One region of the Bradyrhizobium sp. LB14.3 genome, then DNA from elsewhere that is predicted to be linked to it. Evidence: riboswitches for the same ligand, from Rfam matches in the RefSeq annotation. Region 1 holds a riboswitch; each other region holds the start of a gene.
The links. Region 1 has a riboswitch for cobalamin ahead of ABIB00_RS31335 (5-methyltetrahydropteroyltriglutamate--homocysteine S-methyltransferase). Riboswitches for the same ligand answer to the same signal wherever they lie in the genome.

Region 2: it holds a riboswitch for cobalamin, as region 1 does, so the genes downstream of both, ABIB00_RS21935 (DUF1636 family protein) here and ABIB00_RS31335 (5-methyltetrahydropteroyltriglutamate--homocysteine S-methyltransferase) in region 1, are expected to answer to the same signal.
Region 3: it holds a riboswitch for cobalamin, as region 1 does, so the genes downstream of both, ABIB00_RS22020 (TonB-dependent receptor) here and ABIB00_RS31335 (5-methyltetrahydropteroyltriglutamate--homocysteine S-methyltransferase) in region 1, are expected to answer to the same signal.

The regions. Positions count from the first base shown of each region.
Region 1 covers NZ_JBEPQT010000025.1:84,844-87,038, reverse strand. Annotated here, with positions in the region: gene ABIB00_RS31340 (hypothetical protein) at 528-695, shown strand; cobalamin riboswitch at 873-1,068, shown strand; partial or broken gene ABIB00_RS31335 (5-methyltetrahydropteroyltriglutamate--homocysteine S-methyltransferase) at 1,166-2,036, shown strand.
Region 2 covers NZ_JBEPQT010000012.1:72,110-74,304, reverse strand. Annotated here, with positions in the region: gene cobW (cobalamin biosynthesis protein CobW) at 1-632, opposite strand, end outside; gene ABIB00_RS21935 (DUF1636 family protein) at 629-1,003, opposite strand; cobalamin riboswitch at 1,099-1,318, opposite strand; gene cobO (cob(I)yrinic acid a,c-diamide adenosyltransferase) at 1,359-1,994, shown strand; gene ABIB00_RS21925 (cobyric acid synthase) at 2,005-2,195, shown strand, end outside.
Region 3 covers NZ_JBEPQT010000012.1:89,184-91,378, forward strand. Annotated here, with positions in the region: gene ABIB00_RS22015 (histidine phosphatase family protein) at 1-524, opposite strand, end outside; cobalamin riboswitch at 595-796, shown strand; gene ABIB00_RS22020 (TonB-dependent receptor) at 910-2,195, shown strand, end outside.

The DNA of each region.
Region 1 (2,195 bases):
CGCCGCGTTCAGACTTATTGTCGCTGGCTGACGAGGCGAGGCGAGGTGGACGGGTGTCGAATATCCCAAGATTGGCTCGCAGGATATCTAAAGCCACGTCACTTCGAAGCCGAAGAGACGGTCTGCACGCGCGAGAGATCGGTCCGGAGATCCTGAAGACGTACGAGAAGCTCGGCAGCCGGTCCCACGCTCACCATGCACAAGTGCATGGAGCGTAGGGTCATAACAGGATCCCCGCCGCCCGCTCTCCCGCCGCTTACTCCAGTTTCGCAAGTCAGGGTGCATCCTGACGTCCGGAACTGTTCCTGCGATGTCGCGCAGGCCAAGGTCCAGGCTGCACTACTCGCCAGCGGCGACGGAAACAACGAAGGCGCGCGCCAAAGTTGCTCAGGACGTAAGTGCTTAGCGCACCGAGGAGATCATCTTGAGCAACGCTACGGAGCGATCGAGCTCGCGGCTCGTCGCTGGGTCTGTCGAACACAGGCAGTCCGACCTGATCATCCGTTCGATCCTGGAGCAATCCGGCCTTGGCAATTCCTAAGGAGCCTCATGGCGCTGTGATCAAGCGGATGCCGGCCGAGGACGATCGCAACTTCCTCAAGGGCGAGTTCGAGAAGGTGCTGACGGAAAAGACCAGGTTTGTCGCGATCACGCAGATGTCGGACCGCCCAGCGCGTTCGTTCTGCTCGCGTTAGCTCATCCGACTACGCCAAGAGGGTGTTGAGCGGACGCATTCACAACGGAGGCTCCAAAGATCCACGCGTTTTTACCAGGCCGGGAGTAAGACCGTTGTGCCCTACCTGGTGCAGCTCGCAATCTCTTGGTCAATATCGCGGCAACACTTAGTAGGTTGACGGATCGATCCTCGTGCGCCTAATGCCAGCCGTCGTGGTCTTCGGATTTCGTTTGATCCGGAGCTAAGAGGGAAGCCGGTGCAATGCCGGCGCTGCCCCCGCGTAAGCGGCGAGCCGCTGTCCAGCGAAGTCACTGAAGCCATGCGGCTTCGGGAAGGCCGGACAGCAGCGACGACCCGCGAGCCAGGAGACCTGCCTCGACAATATATCGTCCACGGGGGGTGTCCCGGTGTGCGCAAGCAGCTGTCGCTCACGCGATATTCGCTGCATGCGTCCGCCATGACCTTTGCCCCAATCATGGGGTCTGAGCTATGTCTTTTCTTTCGCTTCCCGTTGCCACACTGGGGATGTCACGCATCGGCCCACGACGCGAACTCAAATTCGCGCTCGAGAGCTACTGGGCGGGAGACTCCAGCGAAGCCGAGCTCCTCGAGGCGGGGAGTGGACTTCGTGTCGCTAATTGGGCACAGCAGAAATCCCGCGGTGCGACCGTCATTCCGTCGAATGACTTCTCGTTTTACGACCATGTGCTCGATACCAGCGTAATGGTCGGCGCCATTCCCGACGTCTACGGCTGGACCGAAGGTCCTGTGTCGCTCAAGACCTACGTCACCATGGCGCGTGGCGCTCAGGACGGTGGTCACGCTCAGCATGGGTTTGGCGTAGCCGCACAGGAAATGGCGAAGTGGTTCGATACCAACTACCACTACATGGTGCCGGAATTTCACCGGGATCAGATCTTTAAGTATTCCTCTCGAAAGCCCACCGAGGAATATGAGGAGGCAAAAAAGCCTCGGCTACCAAACGCGCCCGTCCTAGTTGGCCCAGTCACTTTCCTGAAGCTCGGCAACAGCGTTAATCCCGAATTCAATCCACTGTCGCTGCTCGATCGGCTCCTCCCAGTCTATGTCGATGTTCTCCGCGAACTAGCCTCGCGCGGTGCTGAATGGGTTCAGCTCGACGAGCCATGCCTGGTGACGGACGTCGACGAAGCATCTCGGGCGGCTGTCCGCCGGGCCTATGCTCATTTCGCAAAGGTTGTGCCTGCCCTTAAAATCATGCTGGCCACATGTTTCGGAGCTATCGGCGACAATCTTGAAACAACCCTTGGCCTTGCCCGTTGCCGGGCTTCATGTCGATCTGGTTCGGGCACCCGACCAGTTGGACGCAATTGTCGCCAAAGCGGCGCTCACGGTGCCGCTGGACAATAGAAACCCCATGCCAGTTGCACCTGACATGCAAGCTGCTGATTTAGTCACAAAACGAGTCCGGGCTACCGAACAACGTCGGATGTCTTGGTTTGATGAATACATACACTGTCATAGATGCGACAAGCGCCGG
Region 2 (2,195 bases), on a different contig from region 1:
ATCGGCACGCGGCGCGGCATCTCGGCGGTGATCGCCGCCTTGGCCGCTTCGAGGCCTGCCGCGCCCGCAAGATCCGCCTTGGTCAGCAGCACGATGTCCGCGCAGGCGATCTGGTCCTCGAACACCTCCGACAGCGGCGTCTCGTGATCGAGATTTTTGTCCGCCGCGCGCTGCGCTTCGACAGCAATCGGGTCGGGCGCGAAGCGACCAGCGGCGACAGCTTCGGCATCGGCCAGCGCGATTACGCCGTCGACCGTGATGCGCGAACGGATCTCCGGCCAGTCAAATGCCTTCAGCAACGGCTTTGGCAGCGCCAGGCCCGAGGTTTCGATCAGGATGTGATCGGGCCTTACCGGCCGCGACAGCAACTTCTCCATGGTCGGAATGAAATCGTCGGCAACGGTGCAGCAGATGCAGCCATTGGCGAGCTCGATGATGTTCTCTTCCGGACAATTGGCGTCGGCACAGGATTTCAGGATCTCGCCGTCAACGCCCTGGCTGCCGAACTCGTTGACGAGCACCGCAAGCTTCTTGCCGTTGGCGTTGGCGAGCAGATGCTGGATCAGCGTCGTCTTGCCGGAGCCGAGAAATCCCGTGACCACCGTGACCGGGACTTTTGCGAGCGAATTCATTCGGCGGCCTCCGGCACGACGGCCATGGGGGGAATGCGGGCAAGCGATTGCTTGCGGAAGATCTCGGGACGGCTGCGCCAGGGCACGAGGCCGTCGGGCGCGGCGGCATAGGCGGCGGCGCCCGCGACCACGTCGGGCGCATTCGCATCCGACAGGCGACCATAGACATAAGACCAGCGGCCGGGCGCGCTGAGCGCGACCGAGCAGCCTTGGCTGCATGCAGACAGGCATTCGACCGGAACTACATTGACGCCGTCGGGCACGCCGGCATCGAGGATCGCACCATGCAGGCGCTTGCCGGGTGTCGCCTCGCCTTCGCCGAGCGTCTCCCCGGCACGGCAGGTGATGCAGACGTGAAGTGTGACGGTCATCGCCTCTTCCAGAATAAACGGCGGGAAGCGAAGAGGCGCACGAACCATTCTTGCGAAGGCCCGCTTCCCCGTCGCGGAACACCCCGTCCGCCGGTCCAAAATCGTCCGCGCTGGCAGGTCTCCCGGCTTCCGGAGCAGGGTTTCCCCTTCGATCCCCGCCTTCCCGATCCCCAAGGGGGGTCAGTGGCTTCGGGCATCTCTCCGGTCACGGTCGCGGGGGCGGCTGCATTTTGGAACCAAATCTTGCCGATTCGGACCCTATCGCATTCCCTCTTCGCCTGTCGTAGGACAGGAACCAACGCCGGGCCACCATTTGCCCCCGGCCGCCTCTTGTCAAGCCGAAGGACCCCGTCCGATGACGCCCGAACCGGATACCCAAACGGTCGACGAGACCGATGCCCGCCACGCCTCGAAAATGGCGAAGAAGAAGGTCGCCCGCGACAAGATCATGGCGACCAAGAGCGGTGAAAAGGGCCTCATCATCGTCCACACCGGCGCCGGCAAGGGCAAGTCCTCCTCCGCCTTCGGCATGATCGTCCGCTGCGTCGCCCATGGCTTCCCCTGCGCGGTCGTGCAATTCATCAAGGGCGCCTGGGACACCGGCGAGCGTCGCATGCTCACCGGCCATTTCGGCGACCTCTGCCAGTTCCACGCCATGGGCGAAGGCTTCACCTGGGAGACGCAGGACCGCGCCCGCGACATCGCCGCAGCGCGCGCCGGCTGGGAGAAGGCCAAGGAGCTGATTCTCGACCACAACCTGCGCATGGTCGTGCTCGACGAGATCAACATCGCGCTGCGCTACGACTATCTCGACATCGCCGAGGTCGTCGATTTTCTGGCTACGCAGAAGCCGCCGATGACGCATGTCGTGCTCACGGGACGCAACGCCAAGGACGAGCTGATCGAGATCGCCGACCTCGTCACCGAGATGACGCTGGTCAAGCATCCCTTCCGCTCCGGCATCAAGGCGCAAGCCGGCGTCGAGTTCTGAGAAACTCGCGATGGCGCGCGCATTGATGATCCAGGGGGCCGGCTCGGACGTGGGCAAGTCGCTCATCGTCGCCGGCCTCGCGCGCGCCTTCACGCGACGCGGCCTGCGCGTGCTCCCGTTCAAGCCGCAGAACATGTCGAACAATGCGGCCGTGACCGTCGACGGCGGCGAGATCGGCCGCGCCCAGGCGCTCCAGGCGCT
Region 3 (2,195 bases), on a different contig from region 1:
CGGTCGATCCGGGTCAGCGACAGCGGATCGATGACAAAGCGCAGGGCCGCTTGAGGCGTCAGATCCAGCGAAATGCACAGCGCCGCGCGGATGGTGCCGGAATGCACGACGAGCGTGGCCGATCCGGCTCCGATCCGCGAGAGCCCCAGCCGGACGCGCGTGACCTGATCCTCAAAGCTTTCGCCGCCCGGCGGCCGTCCGTGCGCCGGATCGTTCCAGAACTGCGCATAGGCGCCTCCTCCGGTCGCTGCGAGATCGTCATGCCGACGACCGGTCCAGGCACCGAAATCCTGCTCGCTGAATTCGCCCACCAACTCGGGTTCTAGCCCCAGCACGCGGGCCGTCTCGACCGTGCGCCGCGACGGGCTCGCAAAGCTCGTGGCGTTCTGCGGCAGACGCTGCCGCAGCGCCTCCAACTGCGCGCGACCGCCGAGATCGGCCGGCGCATCGGCTGCATGGATCGTCCCGGCGATCCCGTCGACGGGCGCATGCCGTATCAGCCAGAGGAAGGTCTCGCCTTCCATGCTTATCTCCAAGGAAGTTGGTCGTTGTGGCAATAACGCCTGCTGGCACATTGACTCTGTCTGGATCGTAATCCTAGATGCTCGTGACGGTTTCCCCGAGAGGGGATGAAAAGGGAATGCGGTGCGGGGACTTTGTCCCCAATGCCGTGGCTGCCCCCGCAACTGTAAGCGGCGAATCTTGCGTCACGAGCCACTGGGTATCTCGGTCCCGGGAAGGCGACGCAAGGTAGTGACCCGCGAGCCAGGAGACCTGCCGTCAGCCGTGGTCACACGCGAAGATGTCGGTCGGGGAGTACAGACATTCGGCTTCATCGGAAGGCTGACAAGCCAAGGTGAGACCTCGTTCGCTGTGACGTGCCACTGACGTCATACCGAGGTCTGAACCATGTTTTCCGTCCATGCCATCCGGCTGCGCAATTTCCTTGCGTCCGCTGCGCTCACATCCCTTGCCGTCCTTGATCTGCCCGCTGCGATGGCGCAGCAGGTTCGCGAACCTCTGCCGCCCGTCGAGATATCGCCCGCTCGTCCCCGGAAGCTGGCCAGGCCGGCCGCCCGGGAAGCGCAGAGCCCACGCCGCGCAGCAGCGCGCCGGCCTGCGACTGCATCCGTAGCGCCCAAGCCTGTCGTACCGACCGCAGCGGCGCAAACGCCGCTCAACACCAATGCTGTCCCCGAGAGCGCCTCGCGTCTTGGTCTAACCGTGCGGGAGATCCCCGCCACCGTCGAGGTGATTTCAGCGAAAACTATGCGCGAGCAGGGCTATCGCACTGTTTCCGAGGTTGCGCAGGGCGCCGTCGGCGTCACCTCAGGGGATAACCCGGCCGAGCCTGCGGCGTTCTCGATGCGCGGCTTCACCAATAGCCAGATCAACACGCTCTACAACGGCATCAAGATCGGCCCGCAGAACATGACTTCGCGGATCATGGACACGGCCAATCTCGAAGCAGTGGAATTCCTGAAAGGCCCGGCCTCGCTGATCTCGGGCGAAGGTGCCGCCGGTGGCGCGATCAACACCGTCACCAAGCAGCCGCACACCGGACCAATCCGGAACGAAGCCGATTTCTCCTGGGACTCGCTGAACTCGTTCGGCGCGCATTACGGTTCGGGCGGCAGCACCAACGTAGCGGGACTCGACTATCGCTTCGATGTCAGCCGTGCTTCGCTCAACGGCTTTGCCGACGACACCAACACCAAGACGCTCGACGTCTCCGGCCAGCTCAACTACCGCATTTCGGACAGTCTCAAGATCTGGGGCGCGATCGAGTATCGGGAAGACCGTTCGAAAGCCTATTGGGGTGCACCGCTGGTGCCGATCGCCTTCAGCGGCTCGCATGCGACGACGGGGATCGTTTCGGGCAATTACTTCAACAGGACTGATCTTGGGGCTGTCACCATCGACGACCGCACTTTCAACACCAACTACAACGTCCTCGACAATCGAAACGTGGCGCAGGAGGTGTGGCTGCGCGGTGGCTTCGAGCTGAGGCTTGCGCCTGACCTGACGCTGAAAAGCCAGGCCTATGGTTATGGTGCAGAACGCACCTGGTTCAACAATGAAGTTGAGGCGTTCGACTCCACGACGAACAGGGTGTATCGCGAGCGCTTCTATGTCGCGCACAGCCAGCGCCTTGCCGGCAACATCACCGACTTGATCTGGGATGCCAACATCGC